2 linked regions of the Thiohalobacter thiocyanaticus genome follow. The protein of the gene in region 1 interacts with the protein of each later gene in a pairwise test. Links are inferred from orthologs where the notes say so. Each region holds a gene or a part of one and is shown on either strand. Other genes may lie near its edges.

Evidence for each region. The genes of interacting proteins can lie anywhere in the genome.
Region 2: the proteins of secD (region 1) and pheT interact in binary tests that used the Escherichia coli proteins (3 or more experiments, as listed by UniProt). The link is inferred for Thiohalobacter thiocyanaticus from one-to-one orthologs.

The regions. Positions count from the first base shown.
Region 1 is NZ_AP018052.1:1,603,154-1,610,984, reverse strand. What follows is about bases 2,762-5,761. They hold secD (protein translocase subunit SecD), read right to left. Parts: upstream 5,195-5,761; coding sequence 3,329-5,194; downstream 2,762-3,328. Other genes in these bases: yajC (preprotein translocase subunit YajC), read right to left, coding at 5,410-5,751; secF (protein translocase subunit SecF), read right to left, coding at 2,762-3,319. Also shown: suhB (inositol-1-monophosphatase), read left to right, coding at 1-431; CFK21_RS07455 (hypothetical protein), read left to right, coding at 720-953; CFK21_RS07450 (hypothetical protein), read left to right, coding at 1,118-1,453; CFK21_RS07445 (cation transporter), read left to right, coding at 1,557-2,171; more of secF, read right to left, coding at 2,387-2,761; tRNA guanosine(34) transglycosylase Tgt, read right to left, coding at 5,816-6,931; tRNA preQ1(34) S-adenosylmethionine ribosyltransferase-isomerase QueA, read right to left, coding at 7,128-7,831. UniProt on the Escherichia coli protein: Part of the Sec protein translocase complex. Interacts with the SecYEG preprotein conducting channel. SecDF uses the proton motive force (PMF) to complete protein translocation after the ATP-dependent function of SecA.
Region 2 is NZ_AP018052.1:2,252,988-2,257,033, forward strand. The notes cover bases 1,023-4,046. They hold pheT (phenylalanine--tRNA ligase subunit beta), read right to left. Parts: upstream 3,714-4,046; coding sequence 1,332-3,713; downstream 1,023-1,331. Other genes in these bases: CFK21_RS10485 (MerR family transcriptional regulator), read right to left, coding at 1,023-1,047; ihfA (integration host factor subunit alpha), read right to left, coding at 1,028-1,327; pheS (phenylalanine--tRNA ligase subunit alpha), read right to left, coding at 3,932-4,046. Also shown: more of CFK21_RS10485, read right to left, coding at 691-1,022.

The sequences.
Region 1 (7,831 bases):
TGTTCACCGCCAGCCGCGGCAGCGGTGCCCAGCTCAACAACCGCCGCCTGCGCGTGGCCCAGCGCAAGGGCCTGGAAGGCGCCCTGCTCGGCACCGGCTTTCCGTTCAAGACCCACGAACATCTGGAGGCCTATCTGGGGATGTTCCGCGACCTGCTGCTGGAGACCTCCGGCATCCGCCGACCGGGCTCGGCCGCGCTGGACCTGGCCTATGTCGCCGCCGGCCGCCTGGACGGTTTCTGGGAACTCAAGCTCAATCCCTGGGACATGGCCGCCGGCGTGCTGCTGATCCAGGAGGCCGGCGGCATCGTCGGCGACTTCACCGGCGGGCACCGGTTCATGCAGAGCGGCAATGTGGTCGCGGGCAACCCCAAGGTCTTCGCCGCCATCGTCAAGAAGCTCCGGCCGCATCTGACCCCTGAAATGGGCTGAGGCCGGGGGCATAAGAGCTTAAGAGCGCCACGGAATACACGGAAAGCACGGACATGATTGAATCAAGGCTGAGCAATCCGTAGGTCGGGTTAGCGCAGCGTAACCCGACAGGTACGGCGCCAGTGTCGGGTTACGCCCTGCGGGCTAACCCGACCTACGGGTTGCCATCATCGAAATATCATTGTTCCGTGCTTTCCGTGTATTCCGTGGCGCTCTTGAAACATTCAAGTTCCGCCCGCTCGGGCCGATCTGAGGGACAAGTCCCGCAGACAATGGAAACCGGCCGCGATGAAAGTCTCCGTCTCCCCCCGCTACCATACCGATCCCCGGAACCTGGAACTGGAACTGACCCTGCGCGACATGTTGGCCGGCATGGAGGAGATCTACACCAGCGAGGCACTGGCTTTCAGCGACTGCGGCATGGAGATCCTGTCCATCGAGCCGCCCGCCGTGGAGGCCCAGGCTGCGACGGCCGAACCGGTAAACGCCCCCTGCATACTGCCCTTCCGCCGCAGCGCCTGAGTCGTCCCCTCAGCAGGGCCATCGCCCTGTCATCGCAATAACCCCATGTTTTATATGCCCGTTTCGCCTGCGGGTTTTTTGTGTTATACAGGTTGCAAGTGGATATCAATTCCCGTGCATGACACGGGATCAGCATATAAATCCACGCAACGCGAGGGGACACGATGAAAAAAACACTGCTGGTGCTGTTCACCCCACCCTTTGCCGCCTGCCGTTACGGCTGTGCCGGCTGCTGCGCCGCACCCATCGGCGTATTCTGGATCGCCGGCATCGTCGGCATTCTCTATGGCCTGATCTGGGGCGGGCCGACCGAGGGCAGCGGCGGCCAGACCGCCCTGCTCGGACTGGGCCTGTGGATACTGGCCTCGGTCTGGGCCGCGTTGACCATCCGCGGTGCCGACGAGGACAAGTGCCAGAATCGCAGCAGCACCCTGTGCAGCAAGATCCTGCCCGGCCTGGACGAACACGACCCCATGGACGAGGTGCGCAAGGCGCGCTGAGCCGGGCATCGTCCCCGGGACGGATTGCAACCGCCCCACCCTTCTGCCAACCTGCGGCCACACCCGGCAGGGATGCCTGCCGCTTGCCTGACCGTCCTGCACGATGAGTGGCTGCTGCGACAACGATTGTTCCCTGGATGCCCGACAGACACGGCAGCGCCGCACGCTGCGGATCGTGCTCGGCATCAATGCGCTGATGTTCCTGGTGATCGCGGGCGCCGCCCTGTATGGCGGCTCATCGGCACTGCTGGCTGACAGCCTGGACAACCTGGGTGACGCGCTGACCTACGGCCTGAGCCTGTATGCCGTCAGCCGCGGGGCGGCAACCAAGGCACGGGTGGCGCTGTTCAAGGGCTGGCTGATCGTGCTGGCGGGCGGCGTGGTGCTGGTCCAGGTTGTCTATCGCATCTTCGTTCCCGGTCTGCCCCTGTTCGAGGTCATGGGCGCCTTCAGCCTGCTGGGGCTGGCAGCCAACTCCCTGTGCCTGTACCTGCTCTGGCGTCACCGTCACGAGGACGTGAACATGAGTTCGGTGTGGGAATGCTCGCGCAACGACATCGTGTCCAACCTGTCGGTGTTCGCCGCCGCCGGCGGGGTCTGGCTCACCGGCACCGGTTGGCCGGACACACTGGTGGCACTCGCGCTGGTGATCTTTCTGCTGCGTTCGGGCTCGGGCGTGATCGCCTCGGCCCGGCGGGAACTGCACGCCGCGGCCTGAATCAGATACTGAAACATAGCCACGGAAAACACGGAAAGCACGGAAAATATAAGAGCAAGTGCGTAAAGCGGCTCCGCCTGGCTTGAGATCCGTCATTCCGGCCTTCGCCGGAATGAAGAAATATCATTAAAGAGGATCAGCCTTAGACAGAATAACGTCCGTGCTTTCCGTGTTTTCCGTGGCTATTTTTGTATAAATTCTATACTCAGGCCAGTCTACGGCTGGTCGTCGACCTGCGCGCCTTCCTTCTTGACCGGCATCAGGTCCTGCTTGCTCACCCCGAGCAGCAGGGCCACGGTACTGGCGACATAGATGGAGGAATAGGTACCGACGAGGATGCCCACCAGCAGCGCGAAGGCGAAGGCATGGATGACCTCGCCGCCCAGCACGAACAGGGCGACCACCACCAGCAGGGTGGTCAGCGAGGTCATCAGGGTGCGCGACAGGGTCTGGTTGATGGAGGTGTTCACCACCCCGGTCGGGCTCTGCTTGCGGATCTTGCGGAAGTTCTCGCGGATGCGGTCGAACACCACGATGGTGTCGTTGAGCGAGTAGCCGATGATGGCCAGCAGTGCGGCCAGCACGGTGAGATCGAACTCCATCTGCGTGACCGAGAACATGCCCAGGGTGATGGTCACGTCATGGATCAGCGCGACCACCGCGCCGACCGAGAAGCGGTACTCGAAGCGCAGGGTGACGTAGACCAGGATGCCGATCAGGGCATAGAGCATGGCCAGCCCCCCCTTCTCGATCAGTTCCTCGCCGACCTGGGCGCCGACGAACTCCACCCGGCGCATCTCCACCCCCGCATTGTGCTGCTGCAGCAGACCCAGCAGCCGGCTGCTCAGCTCGGCCTGGCTCTCCGCGCGCGGGGCCAGCCGGATCAGCACCTCGCGCGAGGAGCCGAAGTACTGCACCTGCGCGGCCTCGAAACCGCCCTCCTGCAGCACGCTGCGGATCGGCTCCAGTTCCTGGGGCTGGGGATAACCGACCTCGACCAGGGTGCCGCCGGTGAAGTCGATCCCGAGACTCAGCCCGCGGGTGGCGAGCGAGCCGATGGCCACCAGGATCAGCAGCAGCGAGAAGGCAAAGGCCAGCTTGCGCTTGCCCATGAAATCGATCTTTGTCTGTCCGCTCAACAGTCGCATGGCAATGCCTTATATGGAGAGTTTCTGCAGCCGGCGGCTGCCGTAGACCAGGTTGACCAGCGCCCGGGTGCCCATGATGGCCGTGAACATTGAGGTCACGATGCCGATGGACAGGGTCACGGCGAAGCCCTTCACCGGTCCGGTGCCGAAGCTGAACAGCACGATGGCCGCGATCAGGGTGGTGATGTTGGCATCGGCGATGGTCGAGAAGGCCTTCTCGTAGCCCGAGTGGATGCTGGACTGCGGGCTGTTGCCGTTGCGGATCTCCTCGCGGATGCGCTCGTAGATGAGCACGTTGGCGTCCACCGCCATGCCCACGGTGAGCACGATGCCGGCGATACCCGGCAGGGTCAGGGTGGCCTGCAGCATGGACAACACGGCCACGATCAGCACCAGGTTGAGCGTCAGGGCCACGTTGGCGACCAGGCCGAATGCCTTGTAGTAGATGGCCATGAAGATCAGCACACAGACAAAGCCGATCAGCACCGACAGCTGCCCCTGCTCGACGTTCTCGCGGCCCATGCTGGGGCCGACGGTGCGTTCCTCGATGATCTCGATGGGGGCGGCCAGCGCGCCGGCGCGCAGCAGCAGGGCCAGGTCGCGTGCCTCGTTGGTACTGTCCAGGCCGGTGATCTGGAAGCGGCGGCTGAGCTGGTCGCGAATGGTGGCGATATTGATCACTTCCTTGATGGTGCGCTTTTCCTTGACCAGTTCGCCGTCGACCTCGCGGGTATCGACCTTGTTCTCGATGAACAGCACCGCCATCGGCCGGCCGATGTTGTCGCGGGTGGCGGCCTGCATCTGGTTGGCGCCGGCGCCGTCCAGATTGATGAACACGGCCGAGCCGCCGGTATCCTGATCGAAGCCCGAGGAGGCGTTGGTGATGCGGTCGCCGGTGACGATCACGCGGCGTTCCAGCAGCACCGGCTGGCCGTCGCGGGTGCGGTAGAGTTCGGTGCCGATCGGCGCACGGCCGGTCTCGGCGGCATCGTAGGGATCGTGCTTCTCGTCCACCAGCCGGAATTCCAGGGTGGCGGTCGCGCCCAGGATCTCCTTGGCCCGGGCGGTGTCCTGCACGCCCGGCAGCTGCACCACGATGCGCCGGTCGCCCTGCTGCTGGATCACCGGCTCGGCCACGCCCAGTTCGTTGACGCGGTTGCGCAGGGTGGTGATGTTCTGCTGCAGGGCGAAATTGCGGATCTCGCGCAGCTGGGCCTCGGGAATGCGAGCCACCACCTGGTGGTCCTCGCCGCTGGTTTCGGCGGTGAAGTCCAGATCGCCGAACTCGTCCTCGAGTTCGCTCAGCGCGGCCTGCTGCTCCCCGGCCGTGCGGAAGCGCGCGACGATCGTATCGTCCTTGCGCCCGATGGTGATGTAGCGGATGGGGTCGTCGAGCCGGCGCAGGAAGCCGCGGAAATCGTCGACATAACGCTGCTCGGCCTGGGCCACGGCCGCCTCCATGTCCACTTCCAACAGGAAGTGGACACCGCCGCGCAGATCCAGCCCCAGGTACATGGGCTTGGCATTGAGCGCGGTCAGCCATTCCGGTTCCGCGCTGGCCAGATTCAACGCTACGACGAAATCACCGCCCAGCGCCACCTGCACCAGATCGGCCGCCTCCAGCTGCTCCTCGGTGCGGCGGAAGCGCACCAGCAGCCGCTCATCGAGCACCTCAACCGATTTGGGCTCGATGCCCTCCTCCCTGAGCGTGGTGCGCACCAGATCGGCAATGCCCGCATCCACCTGCTCGCTGCGGCTTGCGGAAACCTGGATCGCCGGATCCTCGCCATAGAGATTCGGCAGGGCGTAGATCACGCCCACCAGGGCGATGACCAGTATCAGCAGATACTTCCAGAGCGGATAGCGGTTAATCATGGAACAGGGTCATCCTCGGGAACTGCTTGCAGCGCAGTTGTATTATTGAGACTTGTATAAGTGCCTGGAGCCCCTCGTCATCCCGGTGAGTGCCGGGATCCGGAAACCACTGCGGTCCATGGATTCCGGCCAGCGCCGGAATGACAACCTGGGGAAATGATTATCAGGCACTGATCCGGATTTTTCTAAGTTGACAGTTCCGACACGGCACCGGATCAGGCGTCCTTAACAGTGCCCTTGGGCATCAGCGAGGCCACGGCATGACGCTGCACCTTGATCTCGACATTGTCGGCGATCTTCAGGGTGACGAAGTTGTCGCCCACCTCGGTGATCCTGCCCAGCACGCCGCCGTTGGTGACCACCTCGTCGCCCTTGCCCAGGGCCTCGACCATGGCCTTGTGTTCCTTGACCTTCTTCTGCTGCGGACGGATGAGCAGGAACCAGAACACCACGAAGATCAGGATCAGCGGCAGAAAGCTCATCAGGGGATCGGGCTGACCCGCCGGGGCCTCCTGGGCCCAGGCCGGGCTGATGAAGAAATCGAGCAGAGTATCCATCTGTAAATCCCTGTTGCGGTTATGAATCGGCTGCGCCCCCCCAAAGGGGACAAAACCGCGCGCATTATGCCATAGATGGCGCCGCCGGGTCGCGTCTGGCGTAGAAATCGGCCACGTAGGCCGCCAGTTCACCGGCCGCGACGGCCTCCCGCAGGCCACGCATGAGTGTCTGATAATAATACAGATTGTGGATGGTGTTCAGACGACTGCCGAGGATCTCGTTGCACTTGTCCAGGTGATGCAGGTAGGCGCGGCTGTAGTTGCGGCAGGTGTAGCAGCCGCAGTCCGGGTCCAGCGGGCCGGTGTCGCGGCGGCTGGCGCTGTTGCGGATCTTGACCGTGCCGCGGTGGGTGAACAGGTAGCCGTTGCGGGCATTGCGGGTGGGCAGTACGCAGTCGAACATGTCCACCCCGCGCCGCACCGCCTCGACGATATCCTCCGGCCGACCCACCCCCATCAGATACCGCGGCCGGTCGGTCGGCAGGATCGGGGCCAGCGCGTCGAGGATACGGATGCGTTCGGCCTCGGTCTCCCCCACCGACAGGCCGCCGATGGCATAACCGTCGAAGCCGATGCCCTGCAGCCCGGCCAGGGACTGCGCGCGCAGTTCCGGGTACATGCCGCCCTGAACGATGCCGAACAGCGCAGCCGGGTTGTCGCCGTGCGCCGCGCGCGAGCGCTCGGCCCAGCGCAGCGACAGTTCCATGGATTCACGCGCCTGCTTCTCGTCCGCCGGGTAGGGGGTGCATTCGTCGAAGATCATGACGATATCGGCCCCCAGCTCGCGCTGCACCCGCATGGACTCCTCCGGCCCCAGGAACACCTTGCTGCCGTCGACCGGCGACTGGAACTGAACACCCTGCTCGGTGATCTTTCTCATCTCGCCCAGGCTGAACACCTGGAAGCCGCCGGAGTCGGTCAGAATCGGCCCGTTCCAGTGCATGAAATCATGCAGGTCGCCGTGCCGGCGGATGATCTCGGTGCCGGGGCGCAGCATCAGGTGGAAGGTATTGCCGAGAATGATCTCGGCGCCTGTATCGCTGACCTCCTCCGGGGTCATCGCCTTGACCGTGCCGTAGGTGCCCACGGGCATGAAGGCCGGCGTCTCCACCGTGCCGCGGTCGAAGGTCAGCCGGCCGCGGCGGGCCTGGCCGTCGGTTGCGATCAGTTCAAACTGCATCGGATTACCTGATTCGGCTCATGAAAATCTTCGCCACCAAGGACACAGGGGCACGAAGAGAAAATTCCTGATTCATCCGTCATTGCGAGGCACGAAGTGCCGCGGCAATCTCGTTCGGCGTTCCGCGCTACGGAAAGAGATTGCTTCGCTTGCGCTCGCAATGACGGGCGTTGTTCTTCTCTGTGTCCTTCGCAGCTCATCTTTTTGAATGCTCCAGCGCCAGCCCCTCCCGGCTGAGCAGCATCGCATCGCCGTAGCTGAAGAAGCGGTACTCCTGTTCCACCGCATGGCGGTAGGCCTGCATCACGGGCTCATAGCCGGCGAAGGCGCATACCAGCATCAGCAGGGTCGACTCCGGCAGGTGAAAATTGGTCAGCAGCAGATCCACGACCTTGAATTCATAGCCCGGCGTGATGAACAGCCGGGTATCGCCGGCGAAGGGCTGCAGCTGCCCGCTCGCGGCCGCGGCCTCCAGGCTGCGCACCACAGTGGTGCCCACGGCCAGCACCCGGGCGCCGCGCGCATGCGCTGCCCGCACCTGGTCGACCGCCTCCTGCCCGACCTCGACATACTCGGCATGCATGTGGTGGCGACTGAGATCGTCGACCCGCACCGGCTGGAAGGTACCGGCCCCCACATGCAGCGTGACCCGCGCGGTCTCCACCCCGGCCCTGGCCAGGCGCTCCAGCATCGCCGCATCGAAGTGCAGGCCGGCCGTGGGCGCGGCCACCGCGCCGGGCACCCGCGCGAACAGGGTCTGGTAACGCTCGCGATCCTCGGCGGCATCGGGCCGCTGGATATAGGGCGGCAGCGGCACATGGCCATGGACCTCCAGCCACTCCATCACCGTGCGCCCGGTCGGGAAGCGCAACCGGAACAGTTCGCCCTCCCGGTCCAGCA
Region 2 (4,046 bases), 650 kb from region 1 along the record:
GAGGGAGGCGGGATTAACGCAGCGGACGCAAAGGCGCGGAGGCGCAATACATAAGAAAAAATGTCATGACCGTAGGATGGGTGAAGGCGCGTGCGCCGCAACCCATCGCTGGCGGTGGAAAATCGAATCGATGGGTTACGCTGCGCTCCACCCATCCTACGCGAGTTTGATTTGGTCGGGGCGAGAGGGTAAAGCCTGACCGTGCGTCCGGTGGACGCACGCAGCAGGCTGAACGCCCGCCGGGCCGGAAATCCGAACGCCCCATAAGAACAATCAACAGCCGAAGGCTGTAATACATTGATTTGGTCGGGGCGAGAGGGTGAGGGACGACCGTGCGTCCAGTGGACGCACGCAGCGGACCGAACGCCCGCAGGGCCGGAAATCCGAACGCCCCATAGAATAATTGACAGCCGAAGGCTGTAATACATTGATTTGGTCGGGGCGAGAGGATTCGAACCTCCGACCACCGCAACCCCATTGCGGTGCGCTACCAGACTGCGCTACGCCCCGTAAAAGAACGGCCTGCCCAGCGGGCAGGCCGCACATGATACCGATTTCCTTCGCCGGAGGGAACGTTCTTTGACACTTCCGTCATTGCGAGCGTAGCGTGGCAATCCCGTAATGAAGAATCAATCAGTTGGAGATTGCCGCGGCGCTACGCGCCTCGCAATGACGGGAATCAGTAATACCTCAGCGCTTGAGGATCTGCAGCAGTTCCTCGAGTTCCATGCGCATCTGGCGGATGATCTGCTGGCTCTGGTTGATATCGTCCCTGGCTTCGTCGCCGGACAGCCGCTGGCGTGCACCGCCGATGGTAAAGCCCTGTTCATACAACAGGCTGCGGATCTGGCGGATCATGATCACGTCATGGCGCTGGTAGTAGCGCCGGTTGCCGCGGCGCTTGACCGGCTTGAGCTGGGGGAATTCCTGCTCCCAGTAGCGCAGCACGTGCGGCTTCACACCGCACAGGTCACTGACCTCGCCGATGGTGAAATAACGCTTGCCGGGGATCGGGGGCAGTTCGTCGTTATTGCTCGCTTCCAGCATACGCCTCCACCCTCGACTTGAGTTTCTGGCCGGGCCGGAAGGTCACCACCCGCCGCGCGGTAATGGGAATCTCCTCGCCTGTCTTGGGGTTGCGGCCGGGGCGCTGGTTCTTGTCACGCAGGTCGAAATTACCGAACCCGGACAGCTTCACCTGGTGGCCGCTCTCGAGGGCGAGCCGCACCTCCTCGAAAAACATCTCCACCAGTTCCTTGGCCTCGCGCTTGTTCAGACCCAATTCTTCGAAAAGTCGTTCTGCCAGATCCGCCTTCGTCAACGCCATCGCTCTACTCTCTCAAGCTAGCTCCGAGATCCCGTTGCAGGGCCGTTGTCACTTCGTCCACGACCGCCTGCACGTCCTGATCGGTTAGTGTGCGTGAAGAATCCTGTAGAATCAAGCCTAAAGCGATGCTTTTTCGACCCGTTTCTATACCCTTGCCCTGGTAAACGTCAAACAGACGCAATTCCTTTAGCGTTTCGCCCGCCGCCAGGCGGATCCGCTCGGCCACCGCAGCCGCCGGCACCGCCTCGTCAACCAGCAGCGCCAGGTCGCGGCGGATGGCCGGGTAACGGGAAATCGGCTCGAAGGCTGCCTTGCGGCCTGTCGTCACTGGGGCAATTTCCAGTTCGAACAACTGGGTATCGGCAGGAAGTTCGAGTTCTTCTGCATGTCGTGGATGCAGGGTGCCGATCCAGCCCACCGAACGACCGTCGCACAGGACACGCGCCGAGCGGCCGGGGTGCAGCGCCGGATGCTGCGCGGCCTCGAAAGTGAAGGCCTCGAAGCGGCCGCCGAGACGCAGCAGCGCCTCCAGATCGGCCTTGGCGTCAAAGAAGTCCAGGTTCCCGTCAGCCACGCCCCACTGTTCCGGCAATGGCCGGCCACAGGCGACGCCTGCAATATATGATTCCTGTTTTATTTCATTATCTTCTGAAATAAAGTTAAGACCTGACTCGAATAATCGCACCCGCTCCTGCTGGCGCCGCAGGTTGTGCCCCAGCGCCCCGAGCAGCCCCGGCCAGAGCGAACTGCGCATCACCGCCAGATCGGCCGAAATCGGATTGGCCAGGGGGATGGGCTGACGGCCGGGCTCCAGGCGCCGCTGCAGGTCAGCGTCGACAAAGCTGTAGGTGATGGCCTCGCGGTAGCCGCGCTCGATCAGGCTCAGGCGCAGCCGGTTGAGCGGCACCTGCTCCTCGCGCTGCGGCGTCATCTGCAGCCGTCCGGCAGGCACCCGGCTGGGCAGCCGGTTGTAGCCGTGAACCCGGCCCAGTTCCTCGATCAGGTCGGCCTCGATGGCCAGGTCGAAACGGTGGCTGGGCGGGATGACCGACCAGTCCTCCCGCTCCGCATCCACGGCGCAGCCCAGCCCTTCCAGAATCCCGGCCACCTCGCCAGCCTTCAACTCGAAGCCGAGCAGGCGCCGGATGCGCTCGCTGCGCAGCCGGATGGCCGGTCTCCGCGGCAGGTGGGCGTCGCTGCAGACCTCGATCACCGGGCCGGGCCGGCCACCGCAGATATCGACCAGCAGCTGCGTGGCCCGATCCAGGGCGCGGAGCTGGAGTTCGGGATCCACACCGCGCTCGAAACGATAGGAAGAATCGGTCTGCAGGCCGTAGGCCCGCGCCCGCCCGGCAATATGCAGGGGATCGAAGAAGGCGCATTCCAGAAACACGTCGCGGGTGCTGTCGCTCACCCCGGAGCCTTCCCCGCCCATCACGCCGGCCAGGGCCAGCGGCTGGCGGGCGTCGGCGATCACCAGGGTGTCGGCGGCCAGCGCCACCTCGCGCCCGTCCAGCAGGGTGAGCTTCTCCCCCGCTTCGGCGAAGCGCACCCGGATACCGCCCTGCAGCCGCGCCAGATCGAAGCCGTGCATGGGCTGCCCCAGCTCCAGCAGCACATAGTTGGTGACGTCGATCACCGGCCCCAGCGGCCGGATACCGCCGCGGCGCAGCCGCTCCTGCAGCCACAGGGGGGTGACCGCCGCCGGATCGATGCCGCGGATCACCCGGCCCAGATAGCGCGGGCAGGCCGCCGGTGCGTCCACTGCCACCGGGAAGCTGTCCTCGACCTGCGTCGTGATCGGCGCGATGGCAGGCGGGGTCAGTTCGCAGTCATTGAGCAGCGCCACCTCGCGGGCGATGCCGGCCATGCCCAGGCAGTCGCCGCGGTTGGGGGTGAGATCGACCTCGATGATGCGGTCGTCGAGCTTGAGATAGTCGCGAATATCGGTCCCGAGCGGAGCGTCGGCAGGCAGCGCCATCAGCCCGGCATGCTCCTCGGACAGGCCCAGTTCGCGCGCCGAGCACAACATGCCGAAGGACTCCACCCCGCGCAGTTTGGCCTTCTTGATCTTCAGCCCGCCGGGCAGCCTGCCGCCGACCAGCGCCACCGGGGCGCGCATCCCCTGATGCACGTTGGGCGCCCCGCACACGATCTGCAGCGGATCACCGCCCTGCCCGGCCTCGACCCGGCACACGCGCAGCTTGTCCGCGTCCGGGTGCGGCGCGACCCCGACCACCTCGCCCACCACCACCGACTCGAACTCGCCGGCGGCCGGCTCGATCGAGTCGACCTCCAGCCCGGCCATGGTCAACTGCTCGGCCAGCTCCTTCGTGCCGACCGGCGGATCCACCCATTCACGCAACCACTGCTCGCTGACTTTCATTGTTTATCGTTCAGTTTGAATTGATTGATTGGATGGCCACGAAATCCACGAAAGTAATCATTGATTCGAGAAATCCTGCGTAGGTCGGGTTAGCCCGGCAGGGCGTAACCCGACGCGGTTCCCACCGTTGTGTCGGGTTACGCTGTCGCTAACCCGACCTACAGATTTAATGCTGGATACATTAATCATTTTCGTGGGTTTCGTGGATTTCGTGGCCATTACCCGAACTGCCGCAGAAACCGCAGATCGTTCTCGAAGAACAGCCGCAGGTCATTGACGCCGTAGCGCAGCATGGCCAGGCGCTCCACGCCCATGCCGAAGGCGAAGCCGGTG